4 regions of the Rhizobium sp. 2YAF20 genome follow, and region 1 is predicted to be linked to each of the others. Evidence: predicted binding sites of a transcription regulator. Region 1 holds the regulator's gene; each other region holds the start of a gene.
What was found. Region 1 encodes LexA, which represses DNA repair genes until DNA is damaged. Its sites were predicted from a motif close to TGTTCNNNNTGTGTTCNG; they were not measured.
Positions count from the first base shown of each region.

Region 2: a site for LexA is predicted at 3,593-3,610, ahead of AB4Z52_RS10345 (ATP-dependent helicase). Genes of this name have one in related genera too.
Region 3: a site for LexA is predicted at 3,228-3,245, ahead of AB4Z52_RS03650 (ATP-dependent helicase). Genes of this name have one in related genera too.
Region 4: a site for LexA is predicted at 1,518-1,535, ahead of AB4Z52_RS16415 (glycosyl transferase). Genes of this name have one in related genera too.

Region 1 covers NZ_JBFRFF010000006.1:138,747-144,443, forward strand. Annotated here, with positions in the region: gene gltA (citrate synthase) at 1-773, opposite strand, end outside; gene lexA (transcriptional repressor LexA) at 1,607-2,326, opposite strand; gene AB4Z52_RS11255 (VOC family protein) at 2,568-3,452, shown strand; gene kdsA (3-deoxy-8-phosphooctulonate synthase) at 3,449-4,294, shown strand; gene eno (phosphopyruvate hydratase) at 4,457-5,697, shown strand, end outside.
Region 2 covers NZ_JBFRFF010000005.1:236,460-242,156, forward strand. Annotated here, with positions in the region: gene AB4Z52_RS10335 (enoyl-CoA hydratase/isomerase family protein) at 1-552, shown strand, start outside; gene mmsB (3-hydroxyisobutyrate dehydrogenase) at 549-1,430, shown strand; gene AB4Z52_RS10345 (ATP-dependent helicase) at 1,438-3,507, opposite strand; gene AB4Z52_RS10350 (SMP-30/gluconolactonase/LRE family protein) at 3,750-4,622, shown strand; gene secD (protein translocase subunit SecD) at 4,674-5,697, opposite strand, start outside.
Region 3 covers NZ_JBFRFF010000001.1:768,729-774,425, forward strand. Annotated here, with positions in the region: gene AB4Z52_RS03645 (sugar MFS transporter) at 1-457, opposite strand, end outside; gene AB4Z52_RS03650 (ATP-dependent helicase) at 680-3,175, opposite strand; gene AB4Z52_RS03655 (flagellin N-terminal helical domain-containing protein) at 3,534-4,535, shown strand; gene AB4Z52_RS03660 (OmpA family protein) at 4,707-5,375, shown strand; gene AB4Z52_RS03665 (DUF2000 family protein) at 5,499-5,697, opposite strand, start outside.
Region 4 covers NZ_JBFRFF010000012.1:86,726-92,422, reverse strand. Annotated here, with positions in the region: gene AB4Z52_RS16425 (ribonuclease HII) at 1-169, opposite strand, end outside; gene AB4Z52_RS16420 (PA0069 family radical SAM protein) at 291-1,448, opposite strand; gene AB4Z52_RS16415 (glycosyl transferase) at 1,589-2,107, shown strand; gene moaB (molybdenum cofactor biosynthesis protein B) at 2,125-2,667, opposite strand; gene AB4Z52_RS16405 (4-(cytidine 5'-diphospho)-2-C-methyl-D-erythritol kinase) at 2,667-3,581, opposite strand; gene AB4Z52_RS16400 (tetratricopeptide repeat protein) at 3,588-5,429, opposite strand; gene AB4Z52_RS16395 (polyprenyl synthetase family protein) at 5,552-5,697, opposite strand, start outside.

The DNA of each region.
Region 1 (5,697 bases):
GCGATGCCTGCTGCGATACAGGCGAACGGATTGGCACCCGACGAGCCGGCGAGGCGAACCGTCGATGTCGACGCGTTCTGCTCGTGGTCGGCGTGTAGGATGAAGATGCGGTCCATGGCGCGAGCGAGCACCGGGTTTACCACATATTCCTCGCAAGGAACCGCAAAGCACATCCGCAGGAAGTTCGACGCGTAATCAAGGTCGTTCTTCGGATAAACGAAGGGTTGGCCGATATGATACTTGTATGCCATCGCGGCAAGCGTCGGCATCTTGGCGATCATGCGCAGGCTTGCGACCATGCGCTGGTGCGGATCGGTGATGTCGGTCGAGTCGTGGTAGAAGGCCGACAATGCGCCGACGCAGCCGCACATGACGGCCATGGGATGCGCATCCCGGCGAAAGCCGGTGAAGAAGCGCGACATCTGTTCATGAACCATCGTGTGATGGACGACACGATGGTCGAAGTCTTTCTTCTGGGCGGCGGTCGGCAGGTCGCCATAGAGCAGGAGGTAGCAAACCTCGAGGAAATCGCCGTTTTCTGCGAGATGCTCGATCGGATAGCCCCGGTGGAGCAGCACGCCGGCGTCGCCGTCGATATAGGTGATCTTGGACTCGCAGGACGCGGTCGAAGTGAAGCCCGGGTCGTAGGTGAACGATGCGGTGTTCTTATAAAGGGCACCAATATCGAGGACACTGGGGCCGATGGTACCGGTCTTGACCGGCAGGTCGACCGTCTTATCACCCCAAGTCAGTTTCGCGCTTTGTTCCGTCATGCTGATCCTCCAAGATTTGGCGGGTTGGCGCCACAAAAAGCGCCAAATGGTTAAGCGTCACACGATTAGCTATATGATCCAGACGCTAATGCCAAGTTACCCCGGCGCCTATTTGTGCATTGCGGTATCAACTTTTGGGCACTGTCGAAATCGCGGTAGTTCGGCATCCGCCGTCCACTATAACGCCGAAGCGAGGCAGGGTAGCAATTGAGAAAAATTCAATCGATTTTAGTTGAATTCCTCGATTAAAGGTTGCCGATTTCATCGGAAAACGAACTGTCGGATGCGAGGCGTTGAACCCAATCCCGGGCGCCCCCGGATTTCACCTTCAAACAATGGCAAAGGGGGCCCGCGGCGTTTGACGTGCAGCCACCGACAATGCTGCCGACAGACTATAATCTGCCCTTGAATAGACGTAAGCGGGGCTCAAGGCTGACCCTCGACACCGAGCAGCAAAAAGGCGCTGCGACAGGCGATGGAACAGCCTTGATTAAGCCCCCACCGGCAGTTTCGCTTGCCACCGCAAGGACTGGTGCGGCGATGCCGGATAATGGCCAGATGATCGTGACCATCGACGATGGCGCTTATCTCGGCCCCGCCTGCGGCACCGCCGACATCGTCGTTACGCCTATACGAATGCGCCTGGAGCGATTGTCGCTCCGTCGCAGTGATATTCACGGGCGCCGGCTTGACGAGAACCGGTGCGGTCGAGGTGGTCAGTCGGAAAACCCCTCCATCGAAACAGCTTTCCCAACTATACGAAGACCCTGGAACCTATCGCGCCTATGACTGGCGCTCGGGCAAATTTACCACCACTGCTACGTCATCACCGGTCAGTGATAACGGCGGATCAAACCCACAAGCTTCCCCTGAACCTTGACCCGGTCCGGTCCGAAAATTCGTGTTTCATAAGCCGGATTGGCAGCCTCAAGCGCAATCGATGCTCCCTTGCGGCGAAAGCGCTTCAAGGTTGCCTCTTCGTCATCGACAAGTGCAACGATGATATCGCCGGGGCTGGCGGTGGTCGTATTTCGAATAATCACCGTGTCGCCGTCGAAGATACCGGCATCGATCATCGAGTCGCCCTTGACCTCGAGCGCATAGTGCTCTCCAGCGCCAAGCATGTCGGCCGACACAAAGATATCGTGCGTGTTATTCTGGATCGCCGAGATTGGAACACCGGCGGCAATCCGGCCCATCATCGGTACCGAAACGGAATTGCCGCTGTCGTCATTGGCTGCCGGCTTTGCAGGGGCGGGAACAAGCTGAGGCTTGCCAAGGCTGCCCTCGATGACGCTTGGCGAAAAGCCACGTCGCGGCTGCAGACTGGCGCTGTAGGCCTCCGGTAGCTTGATCACTTCGAGCGCGCGTGCCCTGTTCGGCAGTCGGCGAATGAAGCCGCGCTCCTCAAGCGCGGTGATCAGCCGGTGAATTCCCGATTTCGATGCAAGGTCCAATGCATCTTTCATCTCGTCGAAGGAGGGCGGTACGCCGGATTCCTTCATGCGCTCATGGATAAAAAGAAGCAGTTCCTGCTGTTTGCGCGTCAACATATCGCCGAACCCCAAATGTGAAACAAATACAGAACAGACACTATATGTTCCATATGTGTTCCGCAAGGCTTTAAATTCTGGTGAAGGCCAGGCAAGGACATCCGAGATTTTCGATCCGAAACTATGCGGCCGGGTGTCGCGGACGGTTCCCGATTGTGATCGTCCGTTCGCGTTCCAGCATTTTCGGCTTGAAACCGACTAAGGAAAGGAGCAAACCGGGCGCCGCAGAGAGGAGAGCGCGATGGTCGCAATACATCCGGTTGATCACCTCGTGTTGCCGACTGTCAACATCGGTTTGGCGGGTGAGCGGCTGGGCAAACTCGGCTTCACCGTAGCGCCGGACGCACGCCATCCGTTCGGCACGGAGAATGCGTGCGTTTTCTTTACAGACGGGACCTATCTGGAGCCGCTGGCCGTTGCCAGTCGCGAGGAATGCGAAACGGCGGCGCACGAGGGCAATGTATTCACTGCCCGCGATCAGGCGTTCCGCTTCCGTGTCGGCGAGGATGGTTTCTCGGCCGTGGTATTTGCAACGAACGACGCCAAGGCCGACGATGCGCGCTTCCGTCAAAAAGCCATATCCGCCGGCAGGATGTTGCAATTTGCGCGCCCGGTTCGCATGCCGGACGGATCCGAATCGACGGCGGGTTTCAGTCTCGCCTTTGCCGCAGATTTGCGGGCGCCCGACTTTTTCGCCTTTTGCTGCGAGCGCACCAATCCCTTGCCTGCCGATCGCGGAGCGCTCGAGCGCCATGTGAACGGTGTTGTCGGTATCGCGGAAGTGGTGTTGTCGACCTCGCGGCCGTCAGCCTATCGCAATTTTTTGGGGCTCGCCGCCGGCGGAGCCGATATTGTCGACTTTTCCTTCGGCATCAACGTCAAGACCCCGAATGTTCGGATCGGCGTGATCAACTCGCGAGGCATGCAGGCCTTCTTCGATCTCGATGTCTCCGGAGACGATGCAGGTCTGCACGGCAAGGCGATCGTCTTCAAGACAAACGATCTCTCCGTGACAATGTCACATTTGACTGCTAACGGCGTGACCTATACGCGCAAGAGCAACCGCATTCTGGTAAAGGCGGCGCCCGGGCAGGGCGCCTTGTTCGCTTTCGAGGAGATATCATGAGCAGTCCGACCAATTCCACAGTGACGGCCGGCGAGGGCGCTGCGAAAGTCGCCTTTTCAAATACGGGCCGGTTGTCGCTGATTGCAGGTCCCTGCCAGATGGAAAGCCGGGACCATGCCTTCACCATGGCCGGCAAACTGGCCGAGCTCTGCGGCAAGCTCGGCGTCAGCCTTGTCTACAAATCATCCTTCGACAAGGCGAACCGCACGTCGCTCTCCGGCCAGCGCGGCATCGGGCTCGACAGCGCGATGGAGATTTTTGCCGACCTGAAGAAGGAGTTTGGTTTTCCGGTTCTAAGCGACATCCACACCGAGGAACAATGCGCCATCGTTGCCAAGACGGTCGACATCCTCCAGATTCCGGCCTTCCTTTCGCGGCAGACCGATCTCCTGGTTGCAGCAGCTAGGACAGGGCGCGTCATCAACGTCAAGAAGGGTCAGTTTCTGGCGCCCTGGGATATGAAGAATGTGCTTGCCAAACTGAACGATAGCGGCAATCCGAATATCCTGCTTTGCGAGCGCGGCGCTTCCTTCGGCTACAATACGCTGGTCTCGGATATGCGCTCGCTGCCGATCATGGCGGCAATGGGCGCCCCCGTCATTTTTGATGCCACCCATTCGGTGCAGCAGCCGGGCGGGCAAGGCGCCACATCCGGCGGGCAGCGGGAATTCGTGGAAACGCTGGCGCGCGCAGCGGTCGCTGTCGGCGTTGCCGGCGTGTTCATCGAGACCCATGAAGACCCGGATCACGCGCCCTCGGACGGCCCCACCATGGTTCATCTGAAGGATATGCCGCGGCTGCTTGAGAAGCTGCTGGCCTTGGACGCGGTCGCCAAGTCCTGATCCGGGGCATGAATTCCAGGGAGCGTTCAAAAGCCTGACATGATCTTGTATTAGGGGCTGTAGAGTGTTCCTTGTCATCGACGCGCGGATCGGCATTGTAATTTCCGCGCCTTCGATTAAGAGATTTCAATCGATTTATAACCTAGCGAGCAGGAAGCGACCATGACCGCAATCACCGACATTATCGCCCGAGAGATCCTCGACAGCCGTGGCAATCCCACCGTTGAAGTCGATGTCTATCTCGAAGACGGCAGCCTGGGCCGCGCAGCGGTCCCCTCGGGCGCCTCGACCGGCGCTCACGAGGCAGTCGAACTGCGCGACGGCGGCAAGCGCTATCATGGCAAGGGCGTCGAAAAGGCCGTCGAGGCCGTCGATACGGAAATCTTTGAAGCGCTTGGCGGCATGGATGCCGAAAACCAGATCCAGATCGACAACATCATGATCGAACTGGATGGCACGCCGAACAAGTCGCGCCTCGGCGCCAATGCCATTCTCGGCGTGTCGCTTGCGGTCGCCAAGGCTGCTGCCCAGAGCGCCAACCTACCGCTTTACCGCTATGTCGGCGGCGCGCACGCCCGTCTGTTGCCGGTCCCGATGATGAACATCATCAATGGCGGCGCCCATGCCGACAATCCGATCGACTTTCAGGAATTCATGATCCTGCCGGTCGGCGCCGAGACTTTCCGCGATGCCGTGCGCATGGGCTCGGAAGTCTTCCATGTCCTGAAGAAGGAATTGTCGGCCCAGGGCCACAACACCAATGTCGGCGACGAAGGGGGCTTCGCACCGGGCCTGTCGAGCGCACCCGCTGCCCTCGACTTCATCATGAAGTCGATCGAGAAAGCCGGCTACAAGCCAGGCGAAGACATCTACCTCGGCCTCGATTGCGCCTCGACGGAATTCTTCAAGGACGGCAAGTACGTTCTGGAAGGCGAAGGTCGCACGCTCGAATCGGGCGCCATGGCGGAATATCTCGCCGAGCTCGCCGGTAAATACCCGATCCTGTCGATCGAAGACGGCATGGCTGAAGACGACTGGGAAGGCTGGAAGACGCTGACTGACCTGATCGGCAAGAAGACCCAGCTCGTCGGCGACGATCTCTTCGTCACCAACTCGGCTCGCCTGCGCGACGGTATCCGCATGGGTGTCGCCAATTCGATCCTCGTCAAGGTCAACCAGATCGGCACTCTGACGGAAACCCTCGATGCCGTCGAAACCGCGCACAAGGCGGCTTACACCGCCGTCATGTCGCACCGCTCCGGCGAAACCGAAGACTACACGATTGCCGATCTTGCAGTCGCTACCAACTGCGGTCAGATCAAGACGGGCTCGCTGTCGCGGTCGGATCGTCTTGCCAAGTACAATCAGCTCATCCGCATCGAAGAACAGCTTGGCCCCCAGGC
Region 2 (5,697 bases), on a different contig from region 1:
CATGCCAATCTGGCAGATCATCATGTTCGCTCAGCGGATCTTTCGAAACTGGTCGATGCGATCGGCCGACTTCCTCGCCGGGCGTCGGGTGCCGACATCAATGCCGCCATCGCCGCTCTGGGAGAGGTGCCGGCCCCAGCACGGCTGGCAGCCAACGGTGAATTGATCGACCGCCTTTTTGCCTTCGATACGGTTGAGGAAATCGTTGATGCGCTTGAGAGCGAGCATGGGGATTTTGTCCAAACGACGCGAAGTGCCGTCGCCATGAGGTCGCCGACAAGTCTCAAGCTGACATTGAGGATGCTGCGCGCTGGGCGTAACAGCGCGAACCTTGCCGAATGCCTGGAGCGGGAGCTTGGTGCCTGCCTGCAGATCCTTCACAATCCTGATTTCTACGAGGGAATTCGCGCCGCGGTAATCGACAAGGACCGCAATCCGGCCTGGTCGCCGGCACGCCTTGCACAGGTCCATGATGCGACGATCGATCGCTTCTTTATCCCAGCGAAACCGCCGCTTTTCGAAAAACATGACGAGAAGGAACCGCAACCATGACACGGATCGCATTCATCGGCCTTGGACATATGGGTGGCCCGATGGCCGCTAACCTCGTGAAGGCCGGCCATGAGGTTGTCGGTTTCGACCTCTCGCACGAAGTGATGAAGACGGCTGAGGAGGCCGGCGTCAAACCGGCGAACGTGCTGACGGAGGCGCTCGCCGGCGCCGAGATTGTGATCACCATGCTGCGCAAGGGCTCGCAGGTGCTGACCGTCTGGAGCGACATCATCCGCTCGCCCGCCAAGGACACGCTGCTCATCGATTGCTCGACCATCGACGTCGACAGCGCCCGCAAGGCGCATGCCATGGCCAAGCAGGCCGGCTGCCTGTCGCTGGACGCCCCGGTTTCGGGCGGCACGGGCGGTGCTGCCGCCGCAACGCTCACCTTCATGGTCGGCGGATCGGAGGAGAGTTTTGCTAGGGCCAGTCCCCTGTTTCAGGCGATGGGCAAGAAGATTGTCCACTGCGGCGACGGCGGTACCGGCCAGGCCGCGAAGATCTGCAACAACATGATCCTCGGCATCTCGATGATCGGTGTCTGCGAAGCCTTTGTGCTGGGCGAAAAGCTCGGGCTTTCGCACCAGGCGCTGTTTGACGTCGCTTCGACCTCGTCGGGCCAATGCTGGTCGATCAACAGCTATTGCCCGGTCCCAGGTCCGGTTCCGGCCTCGCCGGCCAATAATTCATTCAAGCCCGGCTTTGCTGGCGAGTTGATGCTGAAGGATTTGAACCTGTCGCAGGAGGCCGGCCTTTCGGTCGGCGCGACGACACCGCTCGGCGCGGCCGCAGCACAGCTTTTCGCAATGTTCGAGAAACAGGGCAATGGAGCTCGCGATTTTTCGGCCATTATCGAGATGTTCCGCGAGCGCATCTAAGAGCGGCTCAGCGCCACATGCCACGCATGCGGGCACCCACATCGACGCGGATCTGTCGCGCCAGGGCGCTCGCTCCGGCCTCGGCTCGGACCTGCGGCCAGCCGCAGACCTCGAAGAATTGCAGCAGCGTCGCCGGAATGAAGCGGCTGCGGGACGCATAGACATGCCGGTCGCCTTGCGGGTTCTGGCCATGGGTGAAGAAGCGCTGCGGCAGCACCAGATCGAGACTGTCTTTCGCGCGCGTCATCGCGACATAAAGCAGCCGCCGTTCCTCTTCGATCTCCGCGCTGGTGCCGACGCCGAGATCGGACGGGATGCATCCGTCGACGACATTGAGCATGAATACCTTCGTCCATTCCTGCCCCTTGGCGGAATGGATGGTCGAGAGGATGAGGTAATCCTCGTCAAGAAGCGGCACGCCGGCCTGGTCGCTGGTCGCGTCCGGCGGATCGAGCGTCAGTTCGGTGAGGAATCGTTCACGCGAGGGATAACCGCCGGCGATCTGCTCCAGTTGGATCAGATCGGCCTGACGGGTGCTGGCATCCTCGTGCAGCCGGTCGAGATGCGGCTCATACCAGCGACGCACCAGGCTGATCTCGGCTGGCCACCCGGCCTTGCCGGTCTGCAGTTCCTGCAGCGTTGAGACGAAGAACGTCCAGTCTTCGCCGGTGCGGGCAGGAGTGGGGATTTCGGCGAGCGCTGCGATCGGACAGGCATCGTCGGCCATCTGGTCGAGAACGCGCTGCGCGGTGGTCGGGCCGACGCCCGGCAAAAGCTGCATCAGCCGGAAGCCGGCGACGCGATCACGCGGGTTCTGGGCGAAGCGCAGTGCCGCCAGCATGTCCTTGACATGGGCGCTGTCGAGGAATTTCAACCCGCCGAATTTGACGAAGGGAATATTGCGGCGTGTCAGCTCGATCTCCAGCGGCCCGCTGTGACCGGAGGCGCGAAAGAGCACCGCCTGCTGCTTCAGCCGCGTGCCGCCCTCGCGATTTTCGAGCACCATATCGGCGACATAGCGCGCCTGATCAGCTTCGTCCCGCACGGTCACCAGGCGCGGCCGCTCGGCTGATTGACGCTCGGTGCGCAGGTTCTTGGTGAAACGCTCGGAGGCAAGATCGATTACCGCATTGGCTGCCGCAAGGATCGGCTGCGTCGAACGGTAGTTGCGGTCGAGCGTCACGACGTTGGCTGCGGGAGAAAACGATCCTGGAAAGTCGAGGATGTTTCTGACCGTTGCTGCCCGGAAGGAATAGATCGACTGCGCGTCGTCCCCGACCACAGTGAGCCCCCGACCGCCCGGCTTCAACGCCATCAGGATCGATGATTGCAGCCGGTTGGTATCCTGGTACTCGTCGACGAGCACATGGTCGAATCGCCCGCCTATATCCTCCGCGATAAGCGGTTCATGAACCATATGGGCCCAATAGAGCAGCAGGTCGTCGTAATCGAGGACGTTCTGGACCTGCTTGGCCTCGACGTAGGCCGCAAAAAGCTCCCGCAATTGTTTTTCCCAGGCAGCACACCAGGGGAACGCGTCTCGAAGGACCTCTTCCAGCGCGGTTTCCGAATTGACGGCACGGGAATAGATCGCAAGACAGGTGCCCTTAGTGGGAAACCGACTTTCCGTCTTCGAAAATCCGAGCTCGTGGCGGGCAAGGTTCATCAGGTCGGCGCTATCTTCGCGGTCGTGAATAGTGAAGGCGGGGTCAAGCCCGATCTGCTCGGCATAATCGCGCAGCAGTCTGGCGCCGATGCCGTGGAAGGTGCCGGTCCAAGCCAGCGCGTCAGTGACGAGGCCGGCATTGGTGCCGAGAACTTGCGTGCAGATGCGCTCGACTCGACGCGCCATCTCGGAGGCTGCCCGGCGGGAAAAGGTCATGAGCAGGATGCGGCGCGGGTCTGCGCCCTTGACGATCAGATGTGCCACGCGATGGGCGAGCGTGTTGGTCTTGCCGGAGCCGGCCCCGGCGATCACCAGTAGCGGCCCGGAAACATGGCTGCCTTCGATGTCGGTGCCGTGCTCAACCGCGAGGCGTTGTTCCGGGTTGAGTTTTTCGAGATAGCCGGCGTTCATCAGGTCTCCTGCGGTGCCCGGATAGGGCCGCTGACACGCCGGCGATACCTGCGCAAAGGAATCGAAGCCTATTCGGCAGTAGCGATGTTCCATGAATGTTCCGAATCGCCGCCCGGTGTCAAGACGTCGATGGCGCTTTGCCACATCCTCATTTGGAACATGGGAGAGAGGTGTATCAGTTTACATAAGCCGTTGGACCGGTTAGCCTTACCCTGCGTTGGAACGTCGGCTTCGGAGGATGCATGAACGAGACGATCGCAGCCGGATTGCACCTGCCCGACGGGCCGGTCGGGCTGGACGACGGACGTGTTGCTCTGAGCGAAATGGTAGATGACCGCAGGTGCTTGACGATTGTCGATGCCGCTGGAAAACGCCATGAAGTCGCAAGGCCCGGCGGTCGACCAACAGGAGTTGCGGTCGATGGAGACGGTTGCTTTTGGACGGCCGGCGGACCGGAGAATTCCCTGGTAAGGTTTTCGCCAAAGGGTCGGACGCTGCAACTGATCGAGGGTTCGGACGAGGGCCCCTTCATCTTCCCGAACGATCTTGCCTTCGGTCCCGACGGTCTTCTCTACATGACCGATTCGGGTGTCGAAATTTCCGATTTTGTGGAGGGTTTCGGGATCAGGCCAGACTTTTTGAGCGCGCCCTATAACGGCCGGGTGTACCAGATCGATCCGAGGGAGGGCCGTGTACTGCGAACCCTTGCGACAGGCCTGCTACTGGCCAACGGCATCGCCTTCGACGCCGAGGGCCTGCTCTATTACAGCGAGACGCTGACGGGAAACATCTATCGCCAGATCGTCGGGGGGCGGCAGGAGATCTTCGCGCATGTGCTTCGATCGCCGACGAAAGACAAGCTCAACGGGCCGGCCGGCATGGCCTTCGATCGCGACGGCACGCTTTATTGCACCATCTATGGGCAAGGCGATATCTGCCTGATCGACCAAACTGGAACGGTATCGGGTCACATTCCGACAAATGGGCTGCTGCCCGGCAACATCGCCTTCACACTGGATGGAAAATACGCGCTCATCACCGAGCAGGAGCACGGTGCGGTCGAGCGCATACCCGCGCCGCGACCGGGCATGCCGCTGCATATGCCATCAATCTGACCTATCCGGGAGCGTGCCCGAAATGCCGGGCACGCCATTGTCGTTCGATCGCTATTCCGCGGCCGGGATCTGCTTCTGTGGCTTGACCTTGTCTTCTTCAGCCTGCTTGGCGTCGCTCACATGGGCGCGATGGCGGGTGCGCCAGTCGCCAAGGAACAGCAGGATAGGCGCGGCAATGAAGATCGACGAGGCGCCGGCGACAAGGATGCCGAAGACCATCGGGATCGCGAAGCTCGAGACGGCGCTGCCGCCCCAAATCGCCATCGGCACCAGGGCAAGGAAGGCGGTCGCGTTTGTGTAAAGGCTTCGCGCCAGGGTTTCGTTGATCGACTTGTCGATGATCTCGCGCAGCGGCATCGACTTGTAGAGCCGCATGTTTTCACGCATGCGGTCATAAACCACGACCTTGTCGTTCACCGAGTAACCGACGAGCGTCAGGATGGCGGCGATAGCCGTCAGGTTGAAGTCGAGACCGGTGATCGCGAAAAAGCCGATCGCCTTGGTGACGTCAAGCACCAGCGTGACAATAGCACCAACCGCAAACGGCCATTCGAACCGGAACCAGATGTAGAACAGCATCGCGAAGCTTGCGATCACGACCGAAAGGATACCGGCCCAGGCAAGCTCGCCGCTAACCTTCGGGCCGATGACGTCGGTGCCTTCGATGGTGGCGGTCGGGTCGATCTTGACGACTTCGGCTTTCAGCTTCTCGACCGCCGCGGTCTGGGCCGTCTCCCCGCCATCCTGCCGTTGGGCACGAACCAAGATGGTGTTGTTGTCGCCGAAGGTCTGCAGTGTGATCTCGCCAAGGCCAAGGGTGTTCAGGCCTTCACGGAATGTTGAAAGACTGGCCGGATCCTTTGTTTTGACCGACATCTGGATACCGCCGCGGAAGTCGACGCCGTAATTTAGGCCCGGATAGATGAACAGCCCGATGGAGGCGATCGAAAGGAACGCCGAAACGCTTACCCCGAAGAAGCGCGCCTTCATGAACTGGATGTGCTTGTCATACGGGCTGAACGGTATCAGCGGCTTGATGGTGAGCACCTTCAGCTTACGGCGGCGGACGATCGCA
Region 3 (5,697 bases), on a different contig from region 1:
TCAGGCGGCTAGCGGCGGTGTCCGGCGCGCCGAGGACTGTCACATAAGGGTTAGCCGCTACCTGGAGGATGGTGATGCCGGTCGCAAGCACGAAAAGCGCGCCGAGAAATAGGGCGTAGACGCGGTAGCTTGCAGCGGGGATGAACAACCCGCAACCAATTGCGGCGATGACGAGGCCGACGACGATGCCCCATTTATAGCTGATGCGCTTGACCAGTGCGCCGGCCGGCAGCGAAACGATAAAATAAGCTCCGAAGAAGCAGAGCTGGATCAGCATCGACTGGGCATAGTTGAGCGAAAAGACATTCTTCAGGTGGGGCACCAGAATGTCGTTCAGGCAGGTAATGAAACCCCACATGAAAAACAGCGAGGTCAGCGCGACAAGCGCGAATTGGTAGCTGCCCTGCGCCGGTCGCGCTGACGCGCCGACGGCGCTGTTTGTTGTCATCCCAACCATTTGATCTGTCCTCAAATCCGTCGTTGCCAGCACGATAGCCCCTTCACATCCACCGATATGGCGGAACCGGCAGCGGTTTGCCGCGAAGATCGTTCAAAAGCACGAGAGGCTCGGGCCGCAACACTGGATATATGCTACTGGCCCGAGATTGGTAGCGTGCTACCGATGCTGATCTTGCAATGCAGCAACGCGTTGAGGTTTGGGCTTAAATCGTTCGGTGGCTCAAACCCGCTCCACAAACCCGTCCAGCACCCGTTTCTCTCCTGCCCGGTCGAATTCGATCGTGAGTTTGTTCCCCTCGATGCTGGAGATGTTGCCGTTGCCGAATTTGATGTGGAAGACGCGTTCGCCGATGGTAAAGCGGGAAGGCGTGTCGCTGGTGGATTTGGCGACGAGTTCGCCGTCGATGGTGCGGGCTTTCGGACCGCTTTCGCCGTAGCCGATGCGCTCGACGGCGTGGCCGGAGCGCGAGCCCCAGTTGTCGCGGGTGGCGTCGCTGCGGTTAGCCTGGGCGCGCTTCCATCCGGGGGTCGAATAGCTGTTGGCGAAGGGTTCCGCCTTGTCGAAGCGGGATTGGCCGTAGCCGCCGCGCCCGTAGCCGCCATAGGATTGCTCGGTCTCGGCGACCGAGACATGCGTTGACGGCAGTTCGTCGAGGAAGCGTGAGGGCAGGGTCGATTGCCAGAGGCCGTGTATGCGGCGGTTCGAGACGAACCAGATATGGCAGAGGCGCTTGGCGCGGGTGAGCCCGACATAGGCGAGCCTTCGCTCTTCCTCCAGCCCGGCCCGGCCGGATTCGTCAAGCGAGCGCTGGTGTGGAAACAGGCCTTCCTCCCAGCCAGGGAGAAATACCGTCTCGAATTCTAGGCCCTTGGCGGAATGTAGCGTCATGATCGAAACCGCGTCGAGGTTCTCGTTCGTCTCGGCGTCCATCACCAGCGAGACATGTTCGAGGAAGCCGCGCATGCTCTCGAAACTGTCCATCGAGCGGATCAGTTCCTTGAGGTTGTCGAGCCTGCCCGGCGCTTCGGTCGATTTGTCGTTCTTCCACATGTCGGTATAGCCGGATTCGTCGAGGATCTGCTCGGCAAGCTCGGTGTGGGGCGTGTTCTCCAGCCGCTCCTGCCAGCGACGGAAGGACATGACGACATCGAACAGCGCCTTGCGCGGCTTCGGCTTCATCTCATCGGTCTCGATGAGATCTCCGGCAGCGGCAAGCATCGGGATATCGCGGGCCCGGGCGTAGTCGTGGAGGGCGCGGACCGTGGTGTCTCCAAGGCCACGCTTCGGCGTATTGACGATCCGCTCGAAGGCGAGGTCGTCGGCCGGCTGGCAGACGAGGCGGAAATAGGCCATCGCATCGCGGATTTCGAGCCGCTCGTAAAAGCGCGGGCCGCCGATGACGCGGTAGTTGAGGCCGAGCGTGACGAAGCGATCTTCGAACTCGCGCATCTGGAAGGAAGCGCGTACTAGGATCGCCATGTCGTTGAGATTGTGCTTGTTGCCGTCGGCGTCGCCGCGCTGCAACTGCTCGATCTCCTCACCGACGGCGCGAGCTTCCTCTTCGGAATCCCAGGCGGCGTGGACCTGCACCTTGGCATCGTCGGGATTGCTGCGGTCGGTAAACAGCGTCTTGCCGAGCCGGCCCTCGTTGTGGGCGATCAGATGCGCCGCAGCGCCGAGGATATGTTCGGTCGAGCGATAGTTGCGCTCGAGCTTGATGACCTTGGCACCGGGAAAATCCTTTTCAAACCGCAGGATGTTGTCGACCTCGGCGCCGCGCCAGCCGTAGATCGACTGGTCGTCGTCGCCAACGCAGCAGACGTTTTGCGGCTCGCCCTTTGGCCGCTGCGCCAGAAGCCGCAGCCACATGTACTGGGCGGTGTTGGTATCCTGATATTCGTCGACGAGGATATAGCGGAAGCGCTGATGATAGTCTTTCAGCACATCGGGGTTCTTGCGGAACATGTTGATGGGGTGCAGCAGCAGATCGCCGAAGTCGCAGGCATTGAGCGTCTTCAGACGGGCCTGATAGGCTGTGTAAAGCTCGCGCCCCTTGCCGTTTGCAAAGGCGCGGGCATCGCCTTCCGGAATATCGGCCGGCGTCATGCCCTTGTTCTTCCAGCCGTCGATCATTCCGGCGAATTGCTTGGCCGGCCAGCGCTTGTCGTCCAGCCCCTCGGCCTGGATCAATTGCTTGATCAGGCGCACGACGTCGTCCGTGTCGAGAATGGAGAAATCGGAGGTCAGTCCGGCCAGCTCGGCATGGCGGCGCAAAAGCTTGACGCCAATCGAGTGGAAGGTGCCGAGCCAGGGCATGCCCTCGACGGCGCCGCCGACGAGAAGGGCAACGCGCTCCTTCATTTCGCGGGCGGCCTTGTTGGTGAAGGTGACGGACAGGATCTGCGAAGGATAGGCACGGCCGCTCGACAGGATATGGGCGATGCGGGTGGTCAGAACGCGCGTCTTGCCAGTGCCGGCGCCGGCAAGCACCAACAGGGGGCCTTCCAGAGTTTCCACCGCCTCGGTCTGTTCTTTGTTAAGGCCGGCGAGATAGTCCGGCCGGCGGCCTGCATCGCGGGCAGCCATGGCGCGAGCAGCAATGCCACCCTGTGCGCCGGGGCCGGCGGGCGCACCTGGCGCGGCGGCCGGTCTGCGCGGAGCAGCGTCTTCAGGCTCCTCGCCGAAAAAGGGAATGTCGTCATGTCCTGTCGTCATGCGGCCCAATGTAGTGATTCGGTTCCGAAAGGCAAAAGGAACGGGCTAATATAAGAACAAAAAGCGCACATTCGGTAAAGGTCATGGCCGGAGGGGGCCACCGGCCACAACTTCGGTTCTCTTCGGATTACATCCTTGTTTCGCGTCATGGTTACTATTTATGATGAAGGCCTTGTGAATTTAGGCGATTATTAATCATGACCGGTAAAGAATAGCACCGTACCGCGACGTGGCGCCATTTGTTGATTTGCCGCTCATGTCATTGCTGGCCGTTTCAGCCCAGGCGCATGAATGCGCTTTGGAAGGTCCATTCAATCAGTTCTGCGTTTGTGTATCGTTGCGTCGGAGTATGAGTTCCGTGAGTATAGATTTGAGCACGTCCGTGAAGGCGGCGTTGAAGGTATTGCTAGATACCCAGGCGAACCTCACGACCACCCAGCGGCGCGTCGCGACCGGCCTTCGTGTCGGCACCGCCAAGGACAACGCCACCTATTGGACGATTGCAACGAAGACCCGGTCGGATATCGGCGCGGTTTCCGCCGTTCAGGATGCGCTTGGCCTCGCGCAAGCGACCGTCAGCGTTGCTTCGACCAGTGTTTCGGCGACCGTCGACATCGTCAGCCAGATCAAGGCGAAGCTCGTCACCGCCGAAGAGAGCAGCGTCGACAAGGTCAAGCTCAATGACGAGATTACCCAGCTGAAGGAGCAATTGCGCAGCGTCGGGCAATCGGCAAATTTCAACGGCGACAATTGGGTGGTTCTAAGCGGCAGTGCCGACCCGTCCGAGCCGAAGCAGATCCCGGCGTCGATCATTCGCTATGCCGATGGGACCTTTTCGGTCGGGCGACTGAGCTATAGTGGCGCCGCCTCCAGTACAGGCCCGGTTTCCACGGTCGATGCGCGCTATCTGATCGACGATCGCACCGGTGGCACCGGCGGCTATGGCGTGTTGACCTCGACGGCCTTTGCCGCCCAGGTCGGCGCCGGGCAGACCTACGTGATGCTGACGAACCAGGGCGGCAGCACGAGCGGCCAAGTGGAGATCGGACTGAGCGCGTCGACCACCAATGGCCAGATCGACGACATGCTGAGTGTCGTCAACGCCATGCTCGGCCAGATGACGATCGTCGGCTCAGCCTTTGGTTCCTTGGAGGCGCGCATCAACATGCAGGACAGTTTTGCCAAGAACATGAGCGATACGCTGACAAGCGGCGTCGGAAAGCTGGTCGATGCCAATATGGAGCAGGAGGGGACGAAACTCGCAGCGCTGCAGACGCAGCAGCAGCTCGGCATACAATCGCTTTCGATCGCCAATGCCAGCTTCAGCTTGATCACCCAGCTGTTCCAGAACATTCATTAATATGGTGGGGTTGGGGCGCAAAGCGGGCTTAGAAGGGTTGCAATATTGTGCGAAAGCCTGCCGAATTGCCGGCGTCGGTTGTCCTTCCTGTGGCCTGGCAGCGTGCATCCATGATATTGCCGCATTCATTCATACAGCTCTCAGCCATCTGACCCGGAGACCATCGATTCCATGATCAAGAAATTCGTCCTGCTTGCCGTTTCGGCTGCATTCCTCAACGCCTGCACGACGACCGATCCCTATACCGGTCAGCAAAAAGTCTCCAATACGGCGGGTGGCGCTGCCATCGGCGCGGGTCTCGGCGCCATTGCGGGCCTTGCCGTCGGCGGTTCCCCGGTCGGACGGCGCAATGCCGCGCTCATCGGCGCCGGCATCGGTGCGCTCGCCGGCGGTTCAATCGGCAACTACATGGACCAGCAGGAAGCAGAACTTCGCCAGCAGCTGCAGGGGACGGGCGTTTCCGTCACGCGCGCCGGCGACCGCATCATTCTCAACATGCCGTCGGCCATCACCTTCGATACCGACCAGGATGCCGTGAAGCCGGAATTCGACCAGACGCTGAATTCGGTGGCGATCGTGCTTCGGAAATTCAACAAGACGCTCGTCGACGTCAATGGCCATACGGATTCGACCGGCAGCGTGCAGCATAACCAGGATCTCTCTGAGCGTCGCGCCATGTCGGTCGCCGGCTATCTCGGCAGCCAGGGCATTGACCAGCGCCGCATGTCGGCCGTCGGATTCGGCCCGTCGCAACCGGTCGCGACCAATGCCTCGGAAGCCGGTCGCTCGCAAAACCGCCGCGTCGAAATCCAGATCGCCCCGATCACGCAAAACGGCTGATAGCCCAAACCTCCCCTTTGTCGGGGGAGGTTGAAGCGAAGCTTTGGGTGGGGGTGATCTTTGGGTGCGCCCCACCCCGGGTCCTGAGCTTGACGGCCCTCCCCATCAAAGGGAGGTGAGTGATCACGCGTGCATGACGGCGCCCTTGGTGATCTTGTCGACGATCTTTTTCTCGGCGCGGAACGCAATGCCGACGATGCGGGCGTCCTGTGGTGAAAATTGTGCAAAGACGTCGCGATTGGCGGCGTCATGATCGGTTGCAAACATGTCCTCGATGAAGAGCGAGGAGGTAACGTCGCGCTCCAGCGCGCGGCGATGGATC
Region 4 (5,697 bases), on a different contig from region 1:
TGACGGCGGCGGCAACGACAGGCCCGGCCAAAGGTCCGCGCCCGGCCTCGTCGGCACCGGCCACGGGCCAATGCCCGGCCCTACGCGCCGAAAGCTCCAGCGCGAAATCGGGAACGAGCGGAGCTTCGTCGAAAAGCAGAGGAGAATCGGGTGACGTGCTACGGGCCATGCGGCTGACCCTTGCACGCCACACCGATTTCCTGCAAGCCCCCGGGAACAGGGCGGCGGTCCGGGGGCAGTCCTGCGGATGGCCGGGGCGGAGCCATCCACGGGAACCTGATCAAAAAACTCTAGAGCAGAGACAGCTGCACGCCGCTGCCATCAGGCGGCACGAACAGGTCACCGCGAAGCTGGATGCTGCGGCGGGTAAGGCCGAGCCGCTTGGTCGCAAGCTCGAAGCGGCGGCTGATCTGCCAGGCATAGGGACCCGCACCCTTCATCCGCTTGCCGAACTCCGCGTCATAGTCCTTGCCGCCGCGCATCTCGCGCACCAGCGACATCACATGACGATAGCGATCGGGATAGTTCTGCAGCAGCCAGTCGCGAAAAAGCGGGCTCACTTCCAGCGGCAAACGCAACATCACATAGCCGGCCTCGAGCGCACCCGCCGCCTTTGCCGAGTCGAGAATGCGCTCCATCTCATGGTCGTTGAGCGCCGGAATGATCGGCGCGACCAGGACGGATGCCGGTATCCCGGCCTCTGACAGCGCGCGGATCGCTTCCAGCCGCCGTGTCGGCGTAGAGGCGCGGGGTTCCATCGTGCGGGCAAGCTTGCGGTCGAGCGTAGTGACGGAAAGCGACACGCGCACGAGGTTCTTGAGCGCCAATTCGGTCAGGATGTCGATATCCCGCATCACCATCGCCGATTTCGTCACGATCGAGACCGGATGATTGGCCTGGTTCAGCACTTCGAGGATCTGGCGCATGATCCGCCACTCCTTTTCGATCGGCTGATATGGGTCGGTATTAGTGCCGATGGCGATCACCCTCGGCGTATAGCCTGGCTTTGCCAGCTCCCGCTGCAGAAGCTTGGCCGCATCTGGCTTGGCAAAGAGCTTCGTCTCGAAATCAAGCCCCGCCGACAGGCCCATATAGGCATGAGTCGGACGCGCAAAGCAGTAGATGCAGCCATGTTCGCAGCCGCGATAGGGATTGATCGACCGGTCGAAGGGAATATCCGGCGATGTGTTGCGGGTAATCGCGGTGCGTGGCTTCTCGATCTGCACCTCGGTCTTGAACGGCGGCAGGTCTTCGAGTGATTGCCAGCCGTCATCGAAGCTCTCGTGCCGCGAGGGCTCGAAACGCCCACCGGGATTGAGACCCGCACCACGTCCGCGCCTGCGATCGACCTCGATCCTGAGACCGGAGGCCGTGACCAGCGCATCGGCAATATCTGCCGTGTTGGCAGGCGCAAATGCGGCCTGCCCTGCGAGCGATTGCTGTCTCATCGATAACTCCAGCGGCAGAAACGCCGTTGCGTGCTGCATCATCAGTGATTAAATTCCTATCGCACCGATGAGAACAATGCAAGAACAAAATGCGGAAACTGTCTCTGGCATTCATATGTGCGGCGCTCTATAGATAGGCAATGTTGACAGTGATCATCGAATGCAAGGATCAGGAGCCGGAGCTGGCGCAGACGTTGGCCGCGCTGGTTTCCGGCGCCGTCGAAGGCCTAGTCTGCGACGTCGTCGTGCTTGATCACGGCTCGCGCGACGGCACGTCGCGCGTGGCGGATGCCGCGGGCTGCCGTTTCTATTCGCAATGGGATATCAAGGATATATTGCGTTCTGCGCGCGGCGAATGGCTGTTGCTGGTCGAGCCGGGGGCAAGGCCACAGTCGGGCTGGATAGACGAGATTGCCGAATATATGGCGCTGAACAAGGTGCCGGCGCGCTTCACGGAGTCCAGGGGCTATCGCCGACCATTCCTGAAGCGTATCGGCAGGGCTCTGCCGCCGCTGGAGCTTGGGTTTCTGATGTCGAAGGGCCAGGCGATTGCTGCTGCGAGGACCGGCATGCAGCTGTCCGAATTCGCCAAGGGCCAGAAGATCCGCAAGCTGTCGAGCGAGCTTATTCCCTCATGGGTCGCCCGCGCTGCGCGCTGACGGCTCGCTGTTGAGTGTCAGCCGCGCTTGAGATGCTCGCCGAGCCGGGGCATGATCTCCACGAAATTGCACGGCAAATGGCGGTAGTCGAGCTGCGCTTTCAAGATGCCGTCCCACGCGTCCTTGCAGGCGCCAGGAGAGCCGGGAAGTACGAATATGAAGGTGGAATTGGCAATGCCGCCGGTCGCGCGCGACTGGATCGTCGCGGTGCCGATCTTGTCGTAGGAAATACGGTGGAACACCGCCGAAAAGCCATCCATCCGCTTCTCGAACAGCGGTTCCAATGCCTCCGGCGTGACGTCGCGGCCAGTAAAGCCGGTGCCGCCGGTGGTGATGACGACGTCGATGTCGTCATCGCGCGTCCACGCGACCACCTCGGCGCGAATGCGCTCCTTGTCGTCGGGGGCAATGGCGCGGGCAATCAACCGGTGTCCGGCCTCAGTTATCCGAGCCGCAAGCGTGTCGCCGGATTTGTCGTCGGCAAAGGTGCGCGTATCGGAGACGGTGAGCACGGCGATCCCGAGCGGAATAAAGGGCCGTGGTTCGCCGGTATTTGCCATTATTCGTCTCCCGCGATCGTTTCCGTCGCTTGAAAATACCAGTCGGGCTTGGCGCTGTGAAGGCAAGTCGCCGCCGCCTCGGCTTGATCCAACGTCTCGAACAGGCCAAAGCAGGTGGCCCCCGAGCCGGACATGCGCACAAGCAGCGTGCGCTGCATCACCATCAGCGCGGAAAGCTGTTTGATCTCGCCGCAGAGGCCACGCGCCGACGGTTCCAGATCGTTGCGCAATCCTGCGATTAGCGAAATCCAGTCGGCCCGGTCGCGCGGCTCGTGGCCGGAAAATGCAAAGGGTGGGTTATCCCGGCTTTGAAGCTGGCGAAAGACATCGGGCGTGGATACCCCGACCAGCGGATTGCCGAGCACCATTGCGAAGGATGGAAAGTGGGCAAGAGGCATGAGTTGCTCGCCAATCCCTCGGGCAATCAGCGGGCGGCGTTCAAGGCACATGGGCACATCCGCCCCGAGCCGCAGCGCCAGTGAGGCGAGGGTGTTGGCAGGCAGGGTGAAGTTCCACAGGCGCAAAAGGCCACGCAGCGCGGCAGCGGCATCCGCCGATCCACCGCCGATGCCCGAGGCGATGGGCAGGTTCTTTTCGAGATGAATGTGAACCGGGGGCGTTTCGAGACCGAGACCGGCGGCGCATTCCCGCAACAGGTCGCGGGCCTTCAGGACGAGATTGCCATGGTCGTCTGCGCTGGTTGCCAGCTGCGGTGAGAAGCGGCCAGAAAGCGTAAACGCGTCACGATCGGCCGTGCGGAAACCGAGGATGTCTCCATGCCTTGTAAAGGTTACCAGCATGTCGAGCAGATGATAGCCATCGGCTCGACGCCCGGTCACATGCAGGGCCAGATTGATTTTCGCGGGCGCGTCTTCGGTAAGGTCGAACGAGCCCGCGTCAAATGTCGGCAGCATGGCGCCTTAGGACTTCTTATCCGCAGGCGGTGCAGGCGGTTCCACCGGCGCGGTTTCCGGCAGCTTGGCCTTTTCGGCAGCCTTCGGTTCCTCGGCGGCGGGCAAGCCGTTGGCGATCTTGTCCTTGATCCGCGGGATATCGGCATCCTCGGGCTTGTAGACGAGAGCGCGGTTCCACTGGTAGACGGCTTCGAGCTTACGCCCGACGCGCCAGTAGGCGTCGCCCAGGTGGTCGTTGACCGTTGCGTCGCCGGCCTCGAGCTGAACGGCGCGCTCAAGCTCGTTGACCGCGTCGGTGAAGCGGTTGAGGCGGAAATAGGCCCAGCCGAGCGAATCGACGATGTAGCCGTCATCGGGCTTCAGATCGACCGCCTTCTTGATCATCGCCAGCCCGTCGTCGAGGTTGCGGTTCATGTCGACCCAGGAATAGCCGAGATAGTTCAGCACCTGCGGCTGGTCGGGGTTGAGTTCGAGCGCCTTCTTGAAATTTGGCTCGGCCAGGTCCCACTTCTTCAGCCGCTCATAGGCAATCGCCCTCTGGAAATAAACGACCCAGTCGCCGCGGTTCGGCACTGTGCCGAGAATCTGTACGGCCTTGTCGTAGTTGTCGGCCATCGCCTGGTAGTCCTTGGCCTGCGATAGCACGCCGCCATAGGCGATATAGTTATGGACATCCTTGGGATCGGCGTCGATCAGGCCCTTCAGGTGCTTCTTGGCATCGTCGGTCTTGCCGCCCTGGGCAAGCGCCAGGCCAAGCTGCAACTCGGAAATCCGCGACATCGGCGACGAATTCGGCACTTGCTTGTAGAAGGCGATAGCACGATCGGTCTGGCTCTGTTTCTCGGCGATGCCGCCGAGCATGACCAGCGTATCGGCGCTCTTTGGATCAAGCGCATTGGCGATCTCTAGATAGAGCGACACGACATCTTCGGCCCCATCGCGGTTCAGCGCCGCGCCGACTGAAAACAGCACGGAGGCCACGCCCTGCGAGGCATTGGTCACCGCTTGTTCGGGCACTCCGCCACTCTTGATGGTTTCGCGAAGCGCGTTCAGCGGTGCATAATTGTTGATCAGGTTTTCGCCGACGGCAACGGCGTCCAGCGCCTTCTGCTGGTTGCCGTCCTTGGCCTCGAGCTCAGCCAGCGCCATCACGGCGCGCATATAGGTGTCGGGCGCGGTGGCGCCGCCTTCCTTGTCGAGCACGGCATCGTTGAGATGCGACCGCGCCGCCTTGCCGTCGCCGATGACGATGGCGATAGCGCCAGCCTGGTAGTTCTTGAAGATGTTGAACCAGTCCGGCCCGTGCATCTTGTCGACCATGGCAAGGGCTTCCTTGCCGTGCCCGGCGCCGACCTGTGCCCAGGCGAGAAGGAGATTGTTCATCATCCGGTCGAGATCGTTCGGGCCGTCATATTTCAAGACCGCCTGCGCCGCCTTGTAGTCGTGGCGGCGGATGGCATCCATGCCGCGCACGATCGTGGTGACGCGCTCGACGGTCGGGTCGCCCTTGAGGTCGTTGGCGTATTTGACGCCCTCCTCGATATTGCCGTTAAGGAGCAGCGAGATCATCAGCCGCTGGCGGATTTCTGGATTGCCCGGCTCGATCAGCAACGATTTCTTGTAGAGCGCAATCGCCGTGTCGTAATCGTGATCGACATCGGCCGTGCGGGCCGCAAGAAAGGCGCCGGCAAAGGTATCTACACTATCGGCATCGAAGGTCACGGTATCGTTTGCCGCAGTCGCCGGCTTTGCTGCATCCTCAGCCCGTGCGGCATTTATGGCGGACAGGGAAAGGACCGCTGCCAACGCTGCGCCCGAGAGAAAACGGATGGCAAGTCTTTGCCGCATGGGAAACCTTTCTTCAAGGACTGCCACTGAGCAGTCCGGATGCACAATGCAATTGTGACCACTGATTCATAACAGGATGGCTTTTTTGAAGCGCTCCCGCAAGAAAATCAGCCCGCCTTGTATCAGTTAACGCGTTCGATGCAGAAATCGATCACTTCCAGAAGAGCCGATTTCCACGGCGTGTCAGGCAGCGGGGCGAGCGCGTCGCGGGCGATGGTGCCGTAGTGAACGGCGCGGCCGATGGTGTCGCTGAGCGCGCCATATTTGG